3 regions of the Kitasatospora sp. NPDC056800 genome follow, and region 1 is predicted to be linked to each of the others. Evidence: riboswitches for the same ligand, from Rfam matches in the RefSeq annotation. Region 1 holds a riboswitch; each other region holds the start of a gene.

Region 1 (3,955 bases):
CCCGCCGTCGGCGGTCCTGCCGACCCGCTACGGGATCCTGCGTGCGACTCTCGACACGACGGGAAGGGTGCCGCTCCCGGGCCGGGCCGGCCTGGGCCCGTGGGTGCGGGCCGACCGGGCGCCCGCGTCGTGGGACGGCGCCGTCGTCGCGCTCCGGCTGACCACCGAAGCCACACCCACCGTCGACGCGACGGACCTCGGCGCCATGCTCATGCTCGCCGAGGCCCACGACCCCCACGCCCCGCACGACGACGTCCGGGCGCTGCTGCGCCTCGACGCCCGCTCGGCCACGGTCCTGCGCGTGCTCGTGGAATCGGACAGCGTCCGCGCCGCCGCGGCGGAACTCGGCATGCACCACTCCACCCTGCAGGCCCGGCACGAGGCGCTGACCCGCGACCTCGGCTACGACCCGCGCACGACGACCGGCCGGATGCGCTACATCGCGGCCGCCCTCCTCCAGCGCCTCACCGACCCGGTCCCGGACGCGAAACCGGCCCCGGACCCGAAAGCGGCCCCGGGACCGGGCTGAAGGCCGAAGGGACCGGCTCAGCCCTCGGAGCGCCGCAGCAGGTAGGTGTCCATGATCCAGCCCTTGCGCTCGCGCGCCGAATCGCGCAACTCGCCGATCCGCGGGGCGGCTTCGGCGAGCGGACCGGCGACGAGGATCTCGTCGGGGGTGCCGAGGTACGCGCCGTAGCGGATCTCCAGCCCCTCCGGGTCGATCCCGGTGAAGGCGGCGCGGCCGTCGAGCATCACCACGACGTCGTCCACGCCCTCGGGGAAGCCATCGGCCAGCCGGCGGCCGGTGGTGATCTGCACCGGGCGGCCGACCCGGGTCAGCGTGGTGCGGTGGCGGGCCGCCAGGGCGGAGACGCTGCTGATGCCCGGGACCACCTCGTAGTCGAACTCGGCCGTGCCGCGGGCCAGGACGTCGTCCACCACGGCGATGACGCTGTCGTAGAGGCTCGGGTCACCCCAGACCAGGAACGCGCCCGTCTCGCCCTCGCCGAGGTGCTCGGAGAGCAACTGCTCGACCAGGTCGGCCCGGCGGACGCGCCAGTCGTCCACGGCGGCCGCGTACGCGGGGGTGGTCCGGTCCCGCTCCGCGTCCGGTGCCTCGACCACCCGGTGGCCTGGCCGGCCGTGCTCGGCCAGCATCCGGCGGCGGAGCCGGATCAGGTCCTGCCGGTCCTCGTTCTTGTCGAGGATGAAGAAGACGTCCGTGCGGGCGAGCGCCTTGACCGCCTGCAGGGTGAGGTGGTCGGGGTCGCCCGCGCCGATGCCGATGACGAAGATGTGCCGCATGGGAGGCATTCTGCCGTCCGGGACGCCCTGGTCGCGTCGGCGGCCGGGAGGGGCGCGTCGCGATGTCGGGCGGCGGCCACCGTGATGTCACGTTCGAACCCTTGACCGGATCTTTTCCGTATCGCCATGATGGGCCGTCATGTTGTGACTCCGCCGCTGGGGGAAGTCCGGTTCGAATCCGGCGCTGGCCCGCAACGGTAGGCCGCCGGCTCCCGGTCGGAGGCGAGCCCGAGTACCCGTCGGCGGAGGTGTGTCGTCCCTCCTCCCGTCGTGGTCTGCGGGCCGGAGCCCCGAGGGCCGCCCCGGCTGTCGCCGCCGCCCTCCGGGCCCCTGCGCGCGGGCCCGGAAAGGCCACCATGCCCACGCTCCGCCGCACCCTCGGTCTGCTCGCGATACCCGCCGTGGCGCTCGCCACCGCACTCCCGGCGGCCACCGCCGCCCACGCCGCGCCCGTGAACGCGCCCGCCGCCGCGACCTCGTCCCCGACGGTCCGCCCCGACGCCGCCGCGGGCGGCTGGCTGGCCCGCCAGCTCGTCGACGGCGACCACTTCGAGTCCGTCTTCAACGGGACCGCCTACCCCGACCAGGGCCTCACCATCGACGCCGTACTGGCCTTCGCCGCCTCGCGCGGCTCCGACGAGGCCGCCGCGAAGGCCACCGCCTGGCTGGCGAAGCCCGAGATCATCGGCGGCTACCTCGGCGACGGCACCGCCGAGGCCTACGCGGGCGCGACCGCCAAGCTGCTGCTCGCCGTCGAGGTCCGCGGCGGGGACCCGGCGGCCTTCGGCGGCGTCGACCTGCCGGCCCGCCTGCGGTCGCTGCAGACCGCCGAGGGCCGGTTCTCCGACCGCTCCCAGTGGGGCGACTACAGCAACGCCTTCGGCCAGTCCCTCGCCGTGATCGCCCTGCACCGCACGCCCGGTGGCGCCCCGGCGGCGGCCGTGGACTTCCTGGCGAACAGCCAGTGCGCGGACGGCGGCTTCCCGCTCTCCTTCGGCCAGGCCGCCTGCACCAGCGACGCCGACGCCACCGCGCTCGCCGTCCAGGCCCTCGCCGCCACCGGGCGTGCCGCCAAGGCGAACACGGGCCTGGGCTGGCTCACCGCCCACCAGAACGCCGACGGCGGGTTCGCGGCCGCCGGGGCGACCGCCTCCAACGCCAACAGCACCGGCCTGGCCACCCAGGCGCTGCTCTCCGGCGGACGCCTCGGCCCCGGCCTCAAGGCCTGGGGCCGGCTGGTGAAGCTCCAGCAGGGCTGCTCCGCCGACCCGGCGGTCCGCGGCGCCGTCGCCTACGACGCGACCGGCTTCAACGCGGGCACCGGCGCCCGGGCCACGGCGCAGGCCGTCCTCGGCCTCGCGGGCACTCCGCTGCCCACGCTCTCCGCCTCCGGGGCCGCCCCCGACGCCCCGACCCAGGCCTGCCCGCCGGTCCCGGCCACGCGCTGAACCACGCTGACACCGCGAGGAGTTCACCGATGAGCGACACCCCCACCCCGGTCCGCCCGGCCCGCCGTACGCTCGGGTCGATCGCCGCCGCGGCGGCCCTCACCGCCGGACTGCTCGGCGTCTCCGCCGTCCAGGCCCCGCAGGCGCGGGCGGCCGCCTGCGGCGGCACCACCGGCGTCACCGTCGTGGTCGACTTCACCGCCGTCGGCGGCGGCATCCAGACCGGCTGCGCGCCCGGCGACCCGGCCAGCGGCCTGGCCGCGCTCACCGGCGCCGGATTCTCGTACGCCTTCCACCCGCGCTACCCGGGCTTCGTCTGCACCATCAACGCCCTGCCGACGGCCTGCACCAACCCGACCGGCAGCGCCTACTGGTCGTACTGGCACGCCCAGCACGGCGGCCCCTGGTCGTACAGCAGCCTGGGCGCGGGCAGCTACGACCCGGCCCCCGGCGACGTCGAGGGCTGGTCCTTCGGCGCCGGCGCACAGCCGGGCACCACCGCGCCCTGACAGGCGGAGGGCCACCGGCGCCCCGGCCCCGTCTCCGGAAGGGGCCGGGGCGCCGGTGCCCCCGTCCTGCGTCGTCGTGCGGTCAGCCGCCGTAGCGCAGCGAGACGGTGTCGCCGAGGTGGACGGTCGCGGCCCGGGCGGCCGGGGTGGCGGTGGCGCCGTCCAGGCTGAGCTTCCAGGTGGAGGAGCCGGCGTTGGCCGTGCCGTTGAGCGCGGTGACGGTGCCGCCGCCGGTGGACGGGGTGACGGAGGTGACGCAGCCGCTCGGGGTCGCGGTGGCGGCCGCGTCGAGGACGTCGCCGAGGGTCGCGGTGGTGCCGGTCGGGGTGAGGGTGACGGCGCAGACCCTGAGCGCGCCGGTGCCGTCGTCGACGACCAGCGGGAGCCGGGCGGCGGTGCCGGCGGTGAAGTCGGTGGTGGCGGCCCAGGCGGGCTCGCCCGCGGTGGTCGGGGCGGGCGGGGTGGCGGTGAACCCGGCACCGGCGACGGCGCGCAGGCCGTCGACGGAGGCGTAGGCGGACGGGCTGGTGTCGGTGGGAAGGTACTTGAAGCCGCCGCCGGGCTTGAACTGCTGGGATATCAGGAAGTCGACCGGGGTCTTGCCGGTGCCGCTGGTGAAGTCGGTGCCCTGGGGGTTGATGCCGCAGGCGTTGAGGCCGGACACGGCCCAGCCGTTGGAGTCGGTGTTCACCC
Region 2 (3,955 bases), on a different contig from region 1:
TCCGGGGCACATCACCCGGCGAAGGGATCGCTCATGACCACCTCCCCCAGCGGCTCGGCCGCCGCGCTGCGCGCCGTCCAGGTCGCGGGGCCGGGTGCGGCCCCCGAGCTGGTCGAGGTCCCCTCGCGGGAGCCCGGCCCGGGAGCCGTGCGGATCACCGTGGAGGCGTGCGGGGTCTGCCACTCCGACCTGCTCATCGCCGGCGGCCTGCTGCCCGGCAGCACCTTCCCGATCACCCCGGGGCACGAGATCGCCGGCCGCGTCGACGCCCTCGGCGAGGGCGTGGAGGGCTGGCGGGTCGGCGACCGGGTCGCGGTCGGCTGGTACGGCGGCAGCTGCGGGCACTGCGACGCGTGCCGGGCGGGCGACGGCCTGCACTGCGCGCGGGTCGAGATCCCGGGCGTCGCCTATCCGGGCGGGTTCGCCGACTCCGTCGTCGTCCCGGCCGTGGCCCTGGCGGCGATCCCGGACGAGCTCACCGCGGTCGAGGCGGCGCCACTGGCCTGCGCGGGGGTGACGGTCTTCAACGCCCTGCGCCGCTCCGCCGCACGGCCCGGGGACACCGTCGCCATCCTGGGGATCGGCGGACTCGGCCACCTGGGCGTCCAGTTCGCCGAGAAGATGGGCTTCCGCACCGTCGCCATCGCCCGCGGCCAGGAGAAGGGGCCGCTCGCGCTCCGGCTCGGCGCCGCCCACTACATCGACAGCACCGCGGGCGATGTCGCCGAGGCCCTGCGGCAGTTGGGGGGCGCGAAGGTGGTCCTGTCCACCGTCACCAACGCGCCCGCCGTGGTGGCGACGATCGACGGGATCACCCGTCGGGGCGAGCTCGTCATGGTCGGACTCCCGGCGGAGCCGCTGGAGCTGAGCGCCCTGCAGCTGATCCAGGGCGACCGGAAGGTCTACGCGCACTCCTCGGGCATCGCGGTCGACACCCAGGACACGCTGCGCTTCGCGGCGCAGACGGGGGTGCGGGCCTGGGTCGAGGAGGTGCCGCTGGAGCGGACCGCGGCGGCGGTGGAGAAGATGGCCGCCAATCGGGCCCGCTTCCGCATGGTCGTCACCACCGGCCGCTGAGCGGCGGCCCTCGGAGTCGGCCCTCGGAGTCGGCCATCGGAGCCGGTCCCTCGGGGCCGGCTCCCGGCGTGTCCGGGCAGGTGGACGGGGGTGAGCGGCCCTCCGGCGGCGCGGCGCGGGCGCGTACCCCTGGACTTACTAGGACGTCCAACTATATGGTCGACGGCAGGTCCGCGGTGTCAGGGAAGCCGGTGTGAGTCCGGCACGGTCCCGCCACTGTGACCGGGGAGTCCGTCCTCGCAGATGACGGCCACTGGCAGCCAGCCGGGAAGGCCTGAGGGCGTGCGGTGATCCGGGAGTCAGGATACCGGCCGCGGGTGGTTCGTGTTTTCCACGAGGATGGAGACGACACACATGACTCCGGGCTGCTTCCGTTCCACCGCGCCCGGCTGTCCCGTGCCGACGACCGCCGGGGCGCCCGCGTCCTGACGTACCGTCACACCGTCGTACGCCCGTGCCGAGGGGCGCACCACCGTGCGCCCGCCGACCGGCGGCGGCCTCCATTCCTCCTCTCCCCACCCCTGTCGAGAGTAGGAACCGATGGTCCGAGAACTGACCCACTTCATCGCCGGCAAGCCCACCGCCGGCACCTCCGGCCGCTTCGGCGACGTGTACGACCCCAACACCGGCCGGGTGCAGGCCCGGGTGCCCCTGGCGAGCCGCGCCGAGGTCGAGGCGGTGATCGCCGACGCTGCGCAGGCCCAGCCCGCGTGGGCCGCCTGGAACCCGCAGCGGCGGGCCCGCGTCCTGCTGCGGTTCCTCCAGCTCGTCGAGCAGGAGAAGGACGAGCTGGCCCGGCTGCTCTCCGCCGAGCACGGAAAGACCGTGGCCGACGCCCACGGCGACATCCAACGCGGCCTGGAAGTCGTGGAGTTCGCCGCCGGCATCCCGCACCTGCTGAAGGGCGAGTTCAGCGACAACGCCGGGACGGGCATCGACGTGTACTCGATGCGCCAGCCGCTCGGCGTGGTCGCGGGCATCACGCCGTTCAACTTCCCGGCGATGATCCCGCTCTGGAAGGCCGCGCCCGCGCTGGCCTGCGGGAACGCCTTCGTGCTCAAGCCCTCGGAGCGCGACCCCTCGGTGCCGCTGCGGCTGGCCGAGCTGTTCCTGGAGGCCGGGCTGCCGCCGGGCGTGCTCAACGTCGTCAACGGTGACAAGGAGGCCGTGGACACCCTGCTGGAGGACCCGCGCGTCCAGGCGCTCGGCTTCGTCGGCTCCACGCCGGTCGCCCAGTACGTGTACGCCACCGCCGCCGCGCACGGGAAGCGGGCGCAGTGCTTCGGCGGGGCCAAGAACCACCTGATCGTGATGCCGGACGCCGACCTCGACCAGGCGGCGGACGCGCTGATCGGCGCCGGGTACGGCTCGGCCGGGGAGCGCTGCATGGCCATCTCGGTGGCCGTCCCGGTGGGGGAGGCGACGGCGGACGCCCTGGTGGCGAAGCTGGTCGAGCGGATCGGCGCGCTCAAGGTCGGGCGCTCGGACGACCCGGCGGCGGACTTCGGCCCGCTGGTCGGCGCCGACGCGCTGGCGCGGGTGCGCGGCTACCTGGACCTCGGGGTCGAGGAGGGCGCCGAACTCGTCGTCGACGGACGGGACTTCCGGCTGGCCGGGCACGAGGACGGCTACTTCCTCGGCGCCTCGCTGTTCGACCGGGTCACGCCCGGCATGCGGATCTACCGGGAGGAGATCTTCGGGCCGGTGCTCACCGTGGTGCGTGCCGCCGACTACGAGGAGGCGCTGCGGCTGCCCAGTGAGCACGAGTTCGGCAACGGGGTGGCCATCTACACCCGGGACGGCGACACCGCCCGGGACTTCGCCCGGCGGGTGAACACCGGCATGGTCGGGGTCAACGTCCCGATCCCGGTGCCGATCGCGTACCACACCTTCGGCGGCTGGAAGCGCTCCGCGTTCGGCGACCTCAACCAGCACGGGCCGGACTCGATCCGCTTCTACACCCGCACCCGCACCGTCACCTCGCGCTGGCCCTCCGGGGCCAAGGAGGGCGCGAGCTTCACCATCCCGACGATGGGCTGAGGCGCGCCGTGCACACCCATCTGACCGACGACCAGCTCGCCATCGTCGCGACCACCCGGGACTTCGCCCGCGAGCACCTCGCCCCGCACGCCGTCGCGTGGGACCAGGCCAAGCACTTCCCGGTCGACGTCCTGCGCAAGGCCGCCGACCTGGGCCTCGGCGGCGTCTACGTGCGGGAGGAGGCGGGCGGCTCGGAGCTCGGCCGCCAGGACGGCGTGCTCGTCTTCGAGGCGCTGGCGACCGGCTGCCCGTCCATCGCCGGCTACCTGTCGATCCACAACATGGTCGCCTGGATGATCGACCGCTACGGCAGCCCCGCCCAGCGCGCCCGGCTGCTGCCCGGGCTCTGCTCGACGGAGCTGCTCGGCAGCTACTGCCTCACCGAGCCGGGCGCGGGCTCGGACGCCGCCGCGCTGGCCACCCGGGCCCGCCGGCACGGGGACCACTGGGTCCTGGACGGCGTCAAGCAGTTCGTCTCGGGCGCCGGCACCTCGCAGGTGTACGTGGTGATGGCCCGCACCGGCGGCCCGGGGGCCCGGGGCGTCTCCGCGTTCCTGGTGGAGCGGGACGACCCCGGCGTCTCCTTCGGAGCGAACGAGAAGAAGATGGGCTGGAACGCCCAGCCGACCCGGCAGGTGCTGCTGGACGGCGTCCGGCTCCCCGCCGACCGCCTGCTCGGCGGGGAGGGCGAGGGCTTCCGGATCGCCATGAACGGGCTGAACGGCGGCCGGCTCGGCATCGCCGCCTGCTCCGTCGGCGGCGCGCAGGACGCCCTGGAGCGGGCCACCCGCCACCTGGCCGACCGGGAGGCGTTCGGGGCCGCGCTGCTGCACGCCCA
Region 3 (3,955 bases), on a different contig from region 1:
TGGCGGTGCGTTCGGCGTGCGCCTCGGTGCGGGCGATCACCTCGGCCGTGTAGCGCAGGGCGTCGCCCGGGTGCTCGTCGGTGAGGGCGTGGAAGCCGCGCGGGGTGTGGTCGTCCGGGTGGAAGGGGTAGCGCCGCAGGCTCACCTCGGTCCCCTCGGTGCTGCCCTCGACGTCGTACGCGGTGGGCCACTCGGCGGCCCCGGGGCAGGGGACGGGCCTGGGGTAGGGCGGCAGGGCCGGTTCGTCCCCGGGTTCGTCCAGGCCGTCCAGGAAGGAGTAGAGCAGCGGGCGCAGCAGCCGGGCGGATTCGCCGCGGTGGGCGAGCGAGCGGTCGGTGATCTCGCGCAGGCCGGCCGGGGCCTCGGCGAGGGCCCGTTCGAGCTGGGCGGCGAGGTCCCCGTCCGGGTCGAGGACGGGGGCGGCCTGGCCGAAGGCGTAGCTGGGGGAGCGCGGGTCGAGTTCGGCGGCGCCGGTGGCGACGAGCATGGTGCGGTGTTCCAGGGCGGCGCCGTAGACGGTGACCGAGCCGTGGTCGCCGATCACGCAGTCGGCGGCGACGAGCGCGGCCTGCCAGCCCTGGTGGGGCGGGATCAGGCGCAGGCCCATCCGGCGGGCGTCGTCGAGCAGCGCCCCGGGGGCGTGGCGGCTCCACACGTTGGGGTGCAGGACGACGGCCACCGTGTACTCGTCGGCGGGCAGTTGGCGGACGAGCCGCCGGGGCAGGTCGGGGTGGCGGCCGAATAACGAGTGCTCGCTCCAGGTGGAGCTGACGACGACGAGCCGTCGGCCGCCGACGGCGCCGAGCGCGGCGCGGTAGCCGTCCCGGGAGCGCCGGCTGGCGAGCATCCGGTCGAAGCACGGGTCGCCGACCACCCGGGCGACGTCCAGGGCCTCGGGGCAGGAGGTCCGCAGCCGGTCCAGCTGTTCGGGGTGGGAGAGCCCGAGGACGTCCACGAACACCCGCCCGCGGTGGGTGAGTTCGTTGCGGGACAGGCCGGCGGCGCTGACCGTGTCGCCGGTGGACTCGGTGACCAGGCGGTTGTAGCCGGCGCCGTGCGGCAGGACGACGAGGCGGGCGTCCAGGCGGTGCATGGAGGAGTGGACGGCGCAGGCGACGGCCAGGTCGAAGCGGTGGCGGACGGCGTCGTCCCAGTCCAGCACGGTGAAGCCGGACAGGCCGTGCAGGTAGTCGTCCAGGGCGCGGTCGGCGAAGACGGAACCGGGGTTGACGGTGAAGTACCACTCGATGCCGTGCGGGCTCAGCAGGGAGAGGACGTCCAGCACCCGGGTGGCCGAGGTGAGGGTGCGGGCGACCGCCAGCACGCGGGCCTTGACCGGGTCGGTGTTCCAGCGGTCGGCGGGCCAGGCATGGGGGTGGGACGGCACATCATGATCGTACTGGCCGGGGCCGTTCACGGCGCGCCTTCCCGAGCGGGAGTCAGCGGCCCGGGCGGGAGTCGGCGGACCGAGCGGGAGTCAGCAGGTCGGGCAGGCGTCGGCGGGAGGGGTCAGCCCACTGCCGCGCTGGGCTCGTGGTGCTCGGCGGCGGCGCACTCGTCGAGGAGGGGGCGCATGGCCTCGTCCACGAGCCGGTAGCGCACCACTCGTCCGTCCCGGTCGCCGGTGACCACGCCGGCCGTACGGAGCAGCCGCAGGGCCTGGGAGACGGCGGGGTCGCGCATGCCGGTGGCCACCGCGAGGTCGCTGACGGCGAGCGGGCCGGCCCGGTGGAGGGCGAGCAGCAGGGCGAGCCGTCCGGGGTCGGCGAGCAGGGAGAACCGCTCGGCCCAGGACCGGACGTGCGCGGGGTCGCCGATCGCGGCGATGGCCTCGCAGACCCGGTGCCCGTCGATGGTGCGGTGGCCCGCGCGGTCGGCCGGTACGAGATGCATGCGGACATTCTTGCAGGCGGTCGCCTGTGATCCTGGACACCTGCGCAGGTGCGCAGCCTTGCACGGGTCGGGGCGCGGCCCCTACGGTGTTCCCCGCCGTGGTGCTCGGGAAGACCGGTGACGGACCCTCAGGGGTCCCAGCCCGGAGCGGCCCTCGCCACTGTGATCGGGTCGTTCCTCCGCCCGCGGAGGAACGTCGTCCGTGCCCACGGAGCCACTGGGTGCCTCGCGCACCTGGGAAGGCGGGCACGGGTATCCCGTCAGCCAGGAGACCGGCCACGGCATCTCACGAGGTTTTCCACGAGGTGCTGGAGCGTGATCCGCAGATGACCCTGCCCGAAACCGTTGCCGCCGGCGCGAAGCCGGCCCCTTCCGTGCTGCCCAGCTTCAGATGGCGGCGCGAGGACACCGTCCGTACGGCCGGGCTGATGGCGGTGATCGTGGCCATGCACGTGGTGGCCTTCGGCACGCTGATCTTCCTGGTCGCGCCCGAGCGGTACGCGGTCGGTACCCAGGTCTTCGGGGTGGGCCTCGGCATCACCGCGTACACCCTCGGGATGCGGCACGCCTTCGACGCCGACCACATCGCGGTGATCGACAACACCACCCGCAAGCTGATGGCGGACGGCAAGCGGCCGGTCTCGGTGGGCTTCTGGTTCGCCCTCGGGCACTCCTCGATGGTGGTGCTGATGGCCGCCCTGGTGGCGGGCGGCGCGCAGCTGGCGAACACGCTGATGGACGACGAGTCGGCCACCCACAAGTGGCTGGGCGTGATCGGGACGACCACCTCCGGCGTGTTCCTCTACCTGATCGGCGCGCTCAACCTGGCGGCGCTGCTCGGCATCCTCAGGGTGTTCCGCTCGATGCGGGCCGGGAAGTTCGACGAGAAGGAGCTGGAGGCGCACCTCGACTCGCGCGGCTTCATGGCCCGGGTGCTGAACCGGGCGACCCGTTCGATCACCCGGCCGGGGCAGATGTTCCCGGTGGGCATGGTGCTGGGCCTGGGCTTCGACACCGCGACCGAGGTCACCCTGATGGTGATGGCCGGCTCGGGCGCGGCCTCCGGGCTGCCCTGGTACGCGATCGTCTGCCTGCCGCTGCTGTTCGCGGCAGGGATGAGCCTGTTCGACACCCTGGACGGGACGTTCATGAACTTCGCGTACCAGTGGGCCTTCGCCAACCCGGTCCGGAAGGTGTACTACAACCTGACCATCACGGGTCTGTCGATCGCGGTGGCCTTCATCATCGGCACCATCGAGCTGGTCGGGGTGCTGCACGAGAAGCTCGACCTGACCGACCCGGTCACCGGGTTCGTCGCGGACATCTCGCTGGACAACGTGGGCTACGCGATCGCCGGGCTGTTCGTGGTGGTCTGGGCGATCGCGATCGGGTACTGGAAGCTCGCCCGGGTCGAGCAGCGCTGGACGCCCGAGGGCTCCTGAGCCGAGCGGCCCGGCCACCCACGGCGCCTCCCCGAGTCCGGGGAGGCGCCGTTCGCGTGTCCGGGGTCAGCGCTCCTCGCGGAAGTCGACGTGCCGGCCCGCGGCCGGGTCGTACTTGCGCAGGACCATCCGGTCCGGGTCGTTGCGGCGGTTCTTGCGGGTCACGTACGTGAAGCCGGTGCCGGCGGTGGAGCGGAGCCTGATCACCGGGCGCAGTTCGCTGCGGGCCATGGGACGTCCTCCTGGGGTCTGGGGGTCGGGGTCTCGGGTTCCGGTCCGAGGGGTTGGCTCGAACCGTACATCGAAATGGAAGTCATTTTCATCTGGTGTAACGTGAGCCCGGTCCTGCCCATTCCCGGACGCCAGGGAGCACCCATGTCCGCCCGCTGCCAACTCACCGGCCGCCGGCCCGGCTTCGGCAACGCGATCTCGCACTCGCACCGCCGCACCGGCCGCCGCTTCGACCCCAACATCCAGCGCAAGCGCTACTGGCTGCCCGGCGAGGGCCGGTACGTCCGGCTGGCGCTGAGCGCCAAGGGCATCCGCACCGTCGACGCGATCGGCATCGAGGCCGCCGTCGCCCGCATCCGCGCCCGGGGGGAGAAGGTCTGATGGCCAAG

Evidence for each region. Region 1 has a riboswitch for cobalamin ahead of ACFRQN_RS03605 (prenyltransferase/squalene oxidase repeat-containing protein). Riboswitches for the same ligand answer to the same signal wherever they lie in the genome.
Region 2: linked by a shared signal. The riboswitch ahead of ACFRQN_RS25775 (CoA-acylating methylmalonate-semialdehyde dehydrogenase) and the one ahead of ACFRQN_RS03605 (prenyltransferase/squalene oxidase repeat-containing protein) in region 1 are both predicted to bind cobalamin.
Region 3: linked by a shared signal. The riboswitch ahead of ACFRQN_RS01425 (HoxN/HupN/NixA family nickel/cobalt transporter) and the one ahead of ACFRQN_RS03605 (prenyltransferase/squalene oxidase repeat-containing protein) in region 1 are both predicted to bind cobalamin.

Annotation. Positions count from the first base shown of each region.
Region 1 covers NZ_JBHUAL010000008.1:72,287-76,241, reverse strand. Annotated here, with positions in the region: gene ACFRQN_RS03615 (hypothetical protein) at 1-529, shown strand, start outside; gene cobF (precorrin-6A synthase (deacetylating)) at 547-1,305, opposite strand; cobalamin riboswitch at 1,424-1,564, shown strand; gene ACFRQN_RS03605 (prenyltransferase/squalene oxidase repeat-containing protein) at 1,662-2,753, shown strand; gene ACFRQN_RS03600 (flagellar hook-length control protein FliK) at 2,783-3,262, shown strand; gene ACFRQN_RS03595 (hypothetical protein) at 3,345-3,955, opposite strand, start outside.
Region 2 covers NZ_JBHUAL010000130.1:20,814-24,768, forward strand. Annotated here, with positions in the region: gene ACFRQN_RS25770 (alcohol dehydrogenase catalytic domain-containing protein) at 34-1,077, shown strand; cobalamin riboswitch at 1,217-1,408, shown strand; gene ACFRQN_RS25775 (CoA-acylating methylmalonate-semialdehyde dehydrogenase) at 1,618-3,117, shown strand; gene ACFRQN_RS25780 (acyl-CoA dehydrogenase family protein) at 3,126-3,955, shown strand, end outside.
Region 3 covers NZ_JBHUAL010000003.1:63,443-67,397, forward strand. Annotated here, with positions in the region: gene ACFRQN_RS01415 (hypothetical protein) at 1-1,387, opposite strand, end outside; gene ACFRQN_RS01420 (metalloregulator ArsR/SmtB family transcription factor) at 1,510-1,893, opposite strand; cobalamin riboswitch at 1,976-2,189, shown strand; gene ACFRQN_RS01425 (HoxN/HupN/NixA family nickel/cobalt transporter) at 2,220-3,335, shown strand; gene rpmG (50S ribosomal protein L33) at 3,402-3,566, opposite strand; gene rpmB (50S ribosomal protein L28) at 3,711-3,947, shown strand; gene rpsN (30S ribosomal protein S14) at 3,947-3,955, shown strand, end outside.